DNA from 2 places in the Streptomyces sp. NPDC090119 genome. Region 2 is predicted to be linked to the other one. Evidence: riboswitches for the same ligand, from Rfam matches in the RefSeq annotation. Region 2 holds a riboswitch; the other holds the start of a gene.

Region 1 (5,090 bases), on a different contig from region 2:
TGGGCGACGCGGAGACGGACGGTGAGGGGCTCGGGTCCGGCTTCTCGGTGGGCTCCGGCTTCGGCTTCGGCTTCGGCTTCGTGGTCGCGGGCGCGGGCTTCTTCGGCTCCTCGGTGGGCTGCCGTTCCGGTGCCGGGCCGGTGTCCACGCCCGGGGGCGGCTGTGGGGCCTTGGCGGTGGAGGCGGGACGGCCGGTGCCGCTCGGCCTGGTGTTGTGCGCGCGCAGTTGGTCCGGGGTGACCTTGGGGCGGCCCTGGGTGCCCTCGATGTCGGTGCCACCGAAGATCCACAGGTCGACGCTGCCGGGCCTGGGCTTGTAGAGCATGGCGCCGAGCTGGCTGTACGTCCAGGTCGTGGCGCCGGGGTCGGCGTGCCAGTACGACCAGTAGGCGGAGGCGGGCGGGGTGAGCACGCAGTCGTCCTGGGCGGCGGTCGGGTACTGCCTGCCGCCCTGGTATCCGCTGTAACCGATGCGGCAGATGAACGCCGGGCCGTCGTGACCGGTGCCGGTGGTGCGCCAGCCGCCCTGGTTGAGCAGCTCGTACCCGGTGGTCGGCGTGGTGCCGCACGACCGGTAGACGGGGCCGCCCCAGTGGCTGAAGTCCACGGCGAGGACCACCCCGGAGGTGGTGGTGCAGCGGCCCATCGCCTGCGGGTCGGCCGCCGCCGGGGCGACGGTCGCGCCGAGCCCGGCGGCGGTCAGGCCGAGCGCGGCCACCAGCCGGGCCAGCGCGCGCGGGAACCGTCCGGTGATCATCGCTTCTCCAGTGCGTCGGTACGTCGCCGTGCGAGGACGACGGTGCGCCAGCCGACGGCACACAGCAGCGCGGCGATCCCGGCGAGCGCGCCCGCCTGTACGCCGGTCGAGGCGAGGACGCCGTCCCCCGCATCGCCGTTCGCGTCCACGGTGGTCGGCGCGTCCGGACCGCCGCCCGGCGTGTCTCCGGGTGTGACGATCTGCGGCGCACCGCCGCCGCTAGCCGTCGGGGTGGGCTGCGCCGACGTGCCGTCAAGGCTGCGCTTCAGCGTGCCGAAGGAGACGCCGGTGGCGCCGCCGACGGCCTGGGTGGAGGCTCGCAGGTCGGAGCCGCGCTGGCCCTCCTTGGCGACGTTGAAGCCGCCGTCGGGGTTCTGCTGCGAGGCGAGGAACTTCAGCGCCCGGGAGATCTCGTCCCCGTACTCCGCCTTGTCCAGGGACAGGCCCTGTACGGCGAGCGCGGCCGAGTTCACCGAGTCACCGGCCGCGCCGGGGAAGCCGCCGTCGGCCAACTGCTTCGAGGCGAGCCATCCCAGCGCCTTGTCGACGGCCTGGCCGGCCCGGTCGCCGCCCGCGAGGTCCAGGGCCATCGCGGCGATGGCGGTGGAGTCGACGTCCGCGTCCCCGGTCGGCGGGATCAGGCTCGGCCACGCGCCGTCGTCCCGCTGCAGGCTCTCCACGTAGGCGATCGGGGACCGGGCGGCCTCCGCCTCCCCGGCGCGCAGTTGCGCCATGACGGCAAGGGACTGGGAGAAGACCGAGGGCGCGTAGGTGTAGGCGCCCTCGGCGGCGCAGGAGCGGTCCGGCGCCGTGCTGGGCGCCGCGCACACGGCCTTGTCGAGGGCGGCGATCAGGTCGTGCCCGGCGAAGTCGCGCGGGTCGCGGCCCACGGCCTCGGCGAGCAGCGCGGTCTTGCCGATCGAACCGCCGCCCGCGTACTGGGTGCCGATGCCCGTCCAGTCGCTGACGGTGCGGCCCTCGCCGTCCTTGCCGCCGTGGTCGAGGAAGTCGACGATGCCTCGCAGCCCGGCGTTGTCCAGTCCGGTGGCGGCGAGCGCGTAGGCGCCGTCGATGGTGAGGCCGAAGTCGGCGCGGCCGGAGCCGGTGCCGGTCGGGTAGTACCGGCCCTGTGTGAGCTGCCCCGCGCCGGTGAGGTAGGCGACGCCCCGCTTGAGGTCGGGGCCCTTGCCCGGTGTCGGGTTGGGAGTCGGCTCGGTCGTGGTCGGCGGAGGGGTGGTGGGTTCGGCCTTCTTGGTGGTGAGTGCCGTCAGGTCGGTGCGGGCGCCCGCGAGGACGGCCACCGGGGTGGCGTAGAGGGTGGAGTCGGTGGCGTCCTGGTCGAAGCCGAAGCCGCCGTCCGCGAGCTGCGTGCGGGAGAGCCAGCCCTCGGCGGCGTTGGCCCGGTTGATCCGGCCGAGGGCGCGCAGTGCTTGGGCGGCGTACGAGGTGGCGATCACGTCGCCGGTGTCCGAGCCGGTGGAGCCGGGGAAGGCGCCGTCGTCCCGCTGGTTCCTCATCAGGTAGTCGCGGGCCTTAGTGACGGCGGCGGTGTGGCCGCCCGCCTTCTCGAGGGCGAGGGCGACCAGGCCGGTGGTGGCGGCGTCGCCGTCGCAGTTCTCGCCCGGCCGGATCAGGATGCTGGTGACGCCACCGTCCTTGCACTGGACCTGAGTGAGCCGGTCCACCGTCTCGGCGGGGGGTTCGTGACCCGCCCGGAGCAGCGCGAGGACCGCGCGGGCCTGTTCGTCGGCGTAGCCGATGCCGCGGAAGTCGCCTCGCGCGGTGCATCCGTCGGCGGGTGCGGCGGCGGTGCACACGTGCGCGGTGAGGTCGGCGAGCAGGTCGCGGCCGCCGAAGTCGCGGGGGTCGCCCTCGGTGGACTCCGCGAGCAGGGCCAGCCGGGCGGCGGCCGCCGTCTCGGGCGTCCGGCCCGTGCCGCCGGGGGTCACGTAGTCCGCGACGTGTCGTGCCAGGAAGGACGTGACCTTGTCCAGGGTGGCGCCCCTGCCGTCGGCGGCGGCCAGCGCGTAGCCGGTCTCCACGGTCAGCAGGTAGTTCGGGCTCTCCGCGCCGTCGTCGACGACGCGTTCGCCGTCGGTCAGCCGCCCCTTGAGCCAGGTGGCGGCGGCGGCCACACCGACGGTGCCGGGAGCCCCGGTGGGCTCGCCGGGCTCGGGGATGGTCGTGCCACCGGCGCGTACGTCGTCGGGGGTGAAGGCGGGCCTGCCGGTGGTGCCGCCGATGTCGGTGCCGCCGTACACCCAGGCGTCGACGTCACCGTCCTTGAGCTTGCGGTCCATCGCACCGTACTGGCTGTACGTCCAGTCGTCCTGGCCGGGAGAGGCGGTCCAGTAGGACCAGTAGGCGGTGGCCTGCGGGGTGAGCACGCAGGGTTCCCGGTCCGGGGTCGGGTACTGGGTGCCCGAGCCGAAGGTGCCGAAGCCGATGCGGCAGATGAAGGCGGGGCCGTCGTGCTGGGTGCCGGTGGTGGTGAAACCCCCGTCGTGGAGGAGTGCGTAGCCGGTGGTGGGGGTGGTGTCGCAGCCTCGCTCGACCTTGCCGCCGAAGGGCTTGAAGTCGACCGCGACCACGGCGCCCTTGGTGCCGGTGCAGTCGCCGACCGGTGCCGCCGCGGCGGGCGGAGCGGTGGACAGGAAGGCGAGGCAGGTGGCGGCGGTGACGAGCATCGCGGACAGCGCGGCCGTCATAGCTCTCGGCCATCTTCGTGCCAGTGCGTGCGTGCTCCCCATGGTCCTCACCACGGCCCCCTCGGTGTGTGGCCGAGGCGGGGGAACGAACACGTGGCGCACGCCCCTGGCCGGGGCGGTGAGCCGGGCGGCTGGGCGGGTCGCACCACGCCGTAGTCCGCGACGGCGTCTGTTGCTGTGGATCACGCTCCAGGCATTCCGGCTCGCCCGACGGATCGGGCCCACGGTTGCGGGTCAGCGCCGGAATTCGACCGGCTTCCCCTGGAACTGCGTTGCGTAGCAGGCGGATTGGAGCACGAGTTCACAGAACCCGTCAAGGCGGTGGCACTGTGGCGGGATCGGGCACGCGTCGGGTACTGTCCCGCCCTGCCGAGTGGGGGAACCCGGTGGGAGTCCGGGGCTGACGCGCAGCGGTGTGGGGGCGGATCGACCGTCCCCGAGCCCGAATGCCCAGACGGCACAGGTTGGTTGGAAGTCGGTCCACGCGTCCCGGACGGCGGCCATGTCCCGCCGCGTGCACCCGTCAGGGACCCGCTCGGGCCGGTCGGCGTCCCCCTATTCCTGGAGCACGCCATGCCCCGTCCCCTGTCCGTCCGTCGCGCCGCGTTCACCGCGGCCGCCGCATGCGGCGCCTTCGCGCTGACCGCGCTGCCCGCGGCGGCCACCGCCACCCCGGCCCAGATCGCGACCTCGAAGACCAACGGCGTCGCCTACCTCAAGTCGCTGCAAGCCGCGGACGGTTCGTACGCGGGCTCGGGCCTGTCCAACGAGTGGGCGTTCAGCGCCTTCGCCGCGGCCGGGACCGCCGCGGTGGACGTCACTCCCGGCGGCGACACGACCAAGAACGCGAGAACGGTCTACAGAAACCTGCTGGCCACCAGCACCTGGCCGTCCGCCTCCCCCGTGGTCACCGACTACGAGCGCGCCACCCTCAACGCCTACGCGGCCGGGATCGACCCCGCCCGTGTCTCCGCCTCCCGCAATCTGATCGCCGACGTCTACCGGTACTGGCAGACCGCCGAGCCCGGCTACTTCGGCCCGTCCGCCAACTTCAACGGGACCGTCTTCGCCGCCCTCGCCCTGGGCGGCGCGAGGACCACGTCCGCCCAGCCCCGCGTCCCCCAGGCGCTGCGCGACTCCCTGATCACCCGGATACGCGCCAACCAGCACGACGACGGCGGCTGGAACTACGGCAAGGCCGAGGGCGACCCCTCCCAGCTGGGCGCCACGAGCGACATCGACATGACCGGCGCCGCGATGGCCGCGCTGTGCGTCTCCGGCGTGCCGAACACGGACACGGACATCGCGCAGGCCAAGGCGTTCCTCAAGGGGAAGCTGGTCGCCAACACCGGTGCGTTCAACGCCATGTTCGGCGTCAACACCGACTCCAACGGCTGGGCCGTCTCCGGCCTCAACGCCTGCGGCATCAACCCCCAGACCGGCGACTTCCTCACCTCCAAGGGCAAGACACCGGTGGACTTCCTGATCAGCCAGCAGTTCAACCCCGGCGGCGGCTTCAAGTACCTGCCCAGCGACACGTCACCACAGGCGTACGCGTCCATCGACGGCCTGCGCGCGGTCGCCGGAGGCGGCTTCACCGCCACTCCCCCGGTGCCGGTCACCTC
Region 2 (5,090 bases):
TCGTCCCGCCCGCGATCGGGGTCGCCCTGCGAGAGGCCCGCTTCTACGACGGTTCCTCGTCCATCGACGAGGCGGGAGCCGCTCGGGCGCGGGCGGCGGCGGGAGCGGTGCCGGAGGCGGCGCGGGTCGTGCTGTCGCCCGGCGCGCGGTGCCGGGAGACGGCCGGGGCGCTGGGGCTGCGGGGCGTGGTGGCGGCTGAGCTGGCGCCGTTGGACGCCGGGCGGTGGCGGGGGCGCGCGCTGGCGAAGGTCGCGGCGGCCGAGGGGGAGGCGCTGGCCCGGTGGCTGGCCGACCCGGAGTGCGTGGCGCCGGACGGGGAGTCGGTGCGGGCGGTGTGCGCGCGGGTGGGGCGCTGGCTCGCGTCGCTGCCCGAGGGCCGTACGGTCGCCGTGGTGGAGCCCGACGTGGTGCGGGCGGCCGTGGTGCACGCGCTGGGGCTGCCCGCCGAGGCGTTCTGGCGGCTGGACGTGGCGCCACTGACCGCGACGGAGCTGTCCGGGCGGGCCGGGCGCTGGAACCTGCGGCTGGGACGCCCGCTCGCGGCCGACTGAAGAGGGCCCCCGGAAGTTTCCGGGGGCCCTTCGGCTCAGTGGGAGGCGGCGACCGCCCGGCCCGTGTCGCGGGCCGCTGCGGGCCGCGGATTCAGCAGCCGCTCGGCCAACTCACCGAAGAGAAGGCCGAATCCGGCCCACAGCACCGTCTGAATGGCCAGCGCGGAGAGGCGGAACCGCCACAGCAGGGTGGCCGGGAAGTCGTGCGGCACCTCGTTGATGACCGGCAGGAAGGTGTACGCCAGCCCGATGGCCACGGCGAAGACGGCCACGGCGGCGAAGGTCGCGTACCAGTTGCCCAGGCGCGGGGCGAGCCGCTTGCCGAGCAGGGTCGCGCCGACCGCCAGCAGCACGCTGAGCAGCATCATCAGGAAGTACAGCGTGGTGCGCTTGCCGATGGTGTCCGGGTCGCCGACCGAGGGCGGGTTCGCCGGGTACTTCAGGAACGGCACGACGTACACGGCGAGCAGCGCGGTGCCGGACAGCAGCAGCGCGGTCGCGCGGGGGCCGAAGCGGCCGACGCGGCCGAGCGCGAAGCAGAAGGCGAGCGCGGCGATGCCGCCGAAGGCGACCCCGTAGACGAGGACGCCGGTGGCCAGTCCGGCGGTGGACTGGAGCGAGCGGGAGACGACTTCGACCTCGTGCTCGTGGGAGTGGTGGCCCTCGAAGCTGATGGCGCTGTCCACGCTGGGCTCGCCGAGGAAGTACGCGGCGATCAGGGCGAGCACTCCGGCGCCGAGGCCGGCGAGCATGCCCCGCACGAGGAGGTTTCTCACGGTTGCGGAGTTCATGGTGTGTGCGGCGTCCCTCGCGTCAGTGGCAGGGGAAACCGAGCAGGTGGCGGGCGTCGTGCACCCACTCGTGGACGTCCGTGCCGTTGAACACGGAGGTGGCGCCCTGCTCGGCGCCGACGAAGTACAGCAGGACCAGCATGAGGACGCCGAAGAAGACCGCCCAGGGCGCTATCTCCTTCAGCGGCAGGGTGGCGGGAGCGGCCGGGTTTCCGGCGGTCGGCTGAGCGACGGTCTGCGCCATGGCAGTACCTCCTCTGGGAGTTCGCGTCCCATCTCGGTGGTGCACAGGACGACGGCCACGGGTCTGACTCGCGCGCCCCCTTGCGGGACCGCGCACACAGTGGCGCGACCGTGCCGGTTTCCCACCGGCTTCCGTTTCGCCGTCGTCGATATCGCCCCGACGGTACCGCGTGCGCTCTGCCTGGCCAAGACCACGCACCCTCGGGTGATCTTCCTCTCCCGAAGGTGCGTCGCCGGGGGTGCGGGTCAGAAGTCGTCGGCGCCGTTGCGCAGTTCGGTCGTCCAGTAGCCGGTGAGCGTCTTGGCGGGGTCGACGGCGAGGCCGCCGCCTGCCGACGAGTTCACCGCGATGACGGTGGAGTCGCCCTGCAGCACCAGCTGGAACGCGTTCACCACCTCGTTGTCCTCGTCCACTCCGCCGTCGGAGAGCTTGACCAGGACGAACGCCGGGTCACCGGGGTTCAGCACCGTCGGCACGGCGGGCTTGCTCTTGGCCACGGACGGCACGTCCTGCTTGTGGCTCTCCAGGAACTGGATGTGCGGGAAGCTCGCCATCTCGCACCGGTGGCCGGAGGTGTTCCGCGCGGTGAGGATGATGTGGGTGTAGGGCGGCCCGTCCTGGCGCTCGGAGCTGACCTTGACGTCCTGGGCGCGGCAGAGGGGGGTGGCGGCGGTGCCCTTCTTGGCCGCGGAGGAACCGGTGCCCGTCTTGTGCGCGGTCCCGACGGCGGTGCTGGTGCCCTTGGTGGCGGTACCGGTGTCGGTGCTCGTACCGGCCGCGGGCGCGGAAGCGGTGGCGGAGGCAGCGGCGGAGGCCGTGTCCTGGGCGACCGGCGCGCCCTCGGCCTTGGTGCCCTCGCCGCTCTGGCAGGCGGTCAGGGACAGGGCGAGCGCGGCGGAGGCGGCGACGGAGAAGAGGGCCGTGCGGCGCGATGCGTTCATGATGATTTCCCCCGGGAGGTGAAACGTCGACAACGGCCCTTTCCGGCCGCCGGTCAGCCTCTGACCTGCTGACATCCCCACTCTCACCGCCGCCGCTCACGTCCCACTGACGTCCGGCTGACGCCCCTCTGACGGCGGCTCCCGCTACGAGTCCTCCCCCGCGAGCCTGCGTACCGCCGCCTCGTGCCGCTTCCGGTGGTCCGCGCGGCCGCTGACCCGTAGCAGGACCTCCAGGGCACGGACCGCTCCCTCGTCGTATCCCGTGGACTCCGCCTCGTCGGCGGCGCGTTCCAGGAGGCGGAGGGCTTCGGGTTCGTCGCCGAGGGCGAGGTGGGCCTCGCCGCAGACGGTGTGGAGGAGGGAGGTGCGGGCCGCTTCCTCGTGTTCGGGGCCGAGGTCCAGGGCCGTGCGGGCGACGCGGAGGGCCTGTTCCGGGGCGCCGGAGGTGAGGTGGGTGCGGGAGAGGTGGAGGAGGGCGAGCATCTCCGTGTGCGGGTTGCCCTCCTCGCGGGCCAGGGTGGCGGCTCGGGCGCAGTGGGTGCGGGCGGCGTCGAGGTCGCCCTCCGCGGACTGGACGACGGCCAGGTTGATCAGGGCGGTGGCCTCGCCGAGGCGGTCGCCGGTGCGGCGGGCCAGGGCGGGTGAGGGTTCCAGGAGGGTGCGGGCGTCCGCGAGGCGGCCCTCCTCGCTCAGCACCCAGCCGAGCAGGGTGCGGACGCGGGACTCGGCGTAGGGGTCGGCCACGGTCTGGGCGCACTCCAGGGCCGTGGACAGCAGCGGCACCCAGTTGTCCCGCGAGCGCCACACCACCTGCGGCCACTGGAGGAGGATGATCCGCCAGGCCCGGTCGTCCAGCCCGGCGGCCCGCGCGGCGGTCACCGCGCGGGCCAGGTCCTCCCGTTCGGCGGCCAGCCAGCCCATCGCCTCCGCCCGGTCGGTGAAGCCCCGTACGGCGGACGGGCGTCGGAAGTCGGCGGGCAGCGAGAAGCAGGGCTCGCCGCCCGGCTGGGCCGTCTCGGCGGCGGCCAACGCGGTGGCGATGTAGTGGTCCAGGACGCCGGTGAGCGCCTGGAGGCCGCTCGCGGGGTCGAGGTCGCGGGCGTAGAGGCGTACGAGGTCGTGCAGTTCCCAGCGGCCGGGCGCGGTCTCGGTGACGAGGTGGGCGGCGCCGAGCCGTTCCAGGGCGCGGGCGGCGGCCGGCGGGTCGGTGCCGGAGAGGGCGGCGGCGGTGTAGGGGTCGAAGTGGGTGCCGGGGTGGTGGCCGAGCCTGCCGAAGTGCTGCACGGCCTCGCCGGGGAGGTGCTGCAGGGTCAGGCGGAGTGCGGCCGGGACACCGGTGTCGTCGACCGCGAGGTGGGCCAACCGGCCGCGCTCGTCGGCGAGTTCGTCCGCGAGGTGGGCCAGGGTCCACTGGGGGCGGCCCGCGAGCCGGGCGGCGGTCACCCGGAGGGCGAGCGGGAGTCCGCCGCAGAGTTCGGCGAGCCTGCGCGCGGCCACCGGTTCACCGAGGACGCGTTCCTCGCCGAGGACGCCCGCGAGGAGTGCGGTGCCGTCCCGCGCGTCGAGCGTGCCGAGCGGGACGGGACGGGCCGCGTCGGAGGCGATGAGCCCTTCCAGCCGGTGGCGGCTGGTGACGACGGTGACGCAGTCGGCGCCGCCGGGCAGCAGGGCGCGGACGGTGGCGGAGTCGCGCGCGTTGTCGAGCACGACCAGCAGGCGCAGCCGGTCGGTGAGGGTGCGGAACAGTGCGGCGGCGGCCGCGGCCGACTCCGGTATCCGGCGCGGCGGCACGCCGAGGGCGAGCAGGAACTCGCGGAGCACCTCGGTGACGGACGGCTCGCCGGTGTCGCTGAAGCCGTGCAGGTCGGCGAAGAGCCGTCCGTCGGGGAAGGTGTCGGCGTTGCGGTGCGCCCAGCACAGCGCGAGGGCGGTCTTGCCGACCCCGGCGGGCCCGGTGACCAGGCACACGGGCGCCTCCCCGGCGGCGGCCCGGCCGAGCGCGGCGAGTTCCGGGCCGCGCCCGTGGAAGCCGCGGGGCGCGCGGGGCAGCAGGTCGGCGTGCGCCTCGGCGGGCACGAGAGCGGGGCGCGGTGCCACGGGCGGCCGCACCGGTTCGGCCTCGGGCGTCGGACGCGCGGCCAGCAGCTCCGGTACGGGGTCGCCGCGCAGGATCAGCCCGTAGGCGTCGGCGAGTTCGCGGCCGGGGTCGATGCCGAGCTCGTCGGCGAGGAGTCTGCGGGTGCGGTGGAACCAGTCGAGCGCCTCCGACTGGCGGCCCGCCTGGTACAGGGCGGTCATCAGCGCGGCGGACAGCGATTCGCGCAGCGGATGCGCGACGGCCTCGGTGCGCAGCACGGCTGCCGCTCGGTGATGCTCGCCCAACCTGCCGTAGGCGAGCGCCAGTTGCTCCACGGCTGCGAGCCTGGACTCCTCCAGGGAGTGTGCGGCGGCCTGGAGCGGCGGTCCGGCGAAGGCGCCGCCGAGGGCGGGGCCGCGCCACAGCGCGAGGGCGTCGCCGAGCATCAGCACGGTGTCGGCGGGGTCGCGCTGTTCGCGGGCGAGG

Evidence for each region. Region 2 has a riboswitch for cobalamin ahead of ACIPPM_RS29365 (CbtB-domain containing protein). Riboswitches for the same ligand answer to the same signal wherever they lie in the genome.
Region 1: another riboswitch for cobalamin. It lies ahead of ACIPPM_RS05710 (prenyltransferase/squalene oxidase repeat-containing protein); the one in region 2 lies ahead of ACIPPM_RS29365 (CbtB-domain containing protein).

Annotation. Positions count from the first base shown of each region.
Region 1 is NZ_JBIVDK010000001.1:1,248,674-1,253,763, reverse strand. It holds gene ACIPPM_RS05715 (hypothetical protein) at 1-757, opposite strand, end outside; gene ACIPPM_RS05710 (prenyltransferase/squalene oxidase repeat-containing protein) at 754-3,465, opposite strand; cobalamin riboswitch at 3,636-3,771, opposite strand; cobalamin riboswitch at 3,842-3,917, shown strand; gene ACIPPM_RS05705 (hypothetical protein) at 4,039-5,090, shown strand, end outside.
Region 2 is NZ_JBIVDK010000008.1:54,648-59,737, reverse strand. It holds gene ACIPPM_RS29375 (histidine phosphatase family protein) at 1-551, shown strand, start outside; gene ACIPPM_RS29370 (CbtA family protein) at 587-1,342, opposite strand; gene ACIPPM_RS29365 (CbtB-domain containing protein) at 1,365-1,586, opposite strand; cobalamin riboswitch at 1,622-1,771, opposite strand; gene ACIPPM_RS29360 (DUF4232 domain-containing protein) at 1,832-2,527, opposite strand; gene ACIPPM_RS29355 (BTAD domain-containing putative transcriptional regulator) at 2,672-5,090, opposite strand, start outside.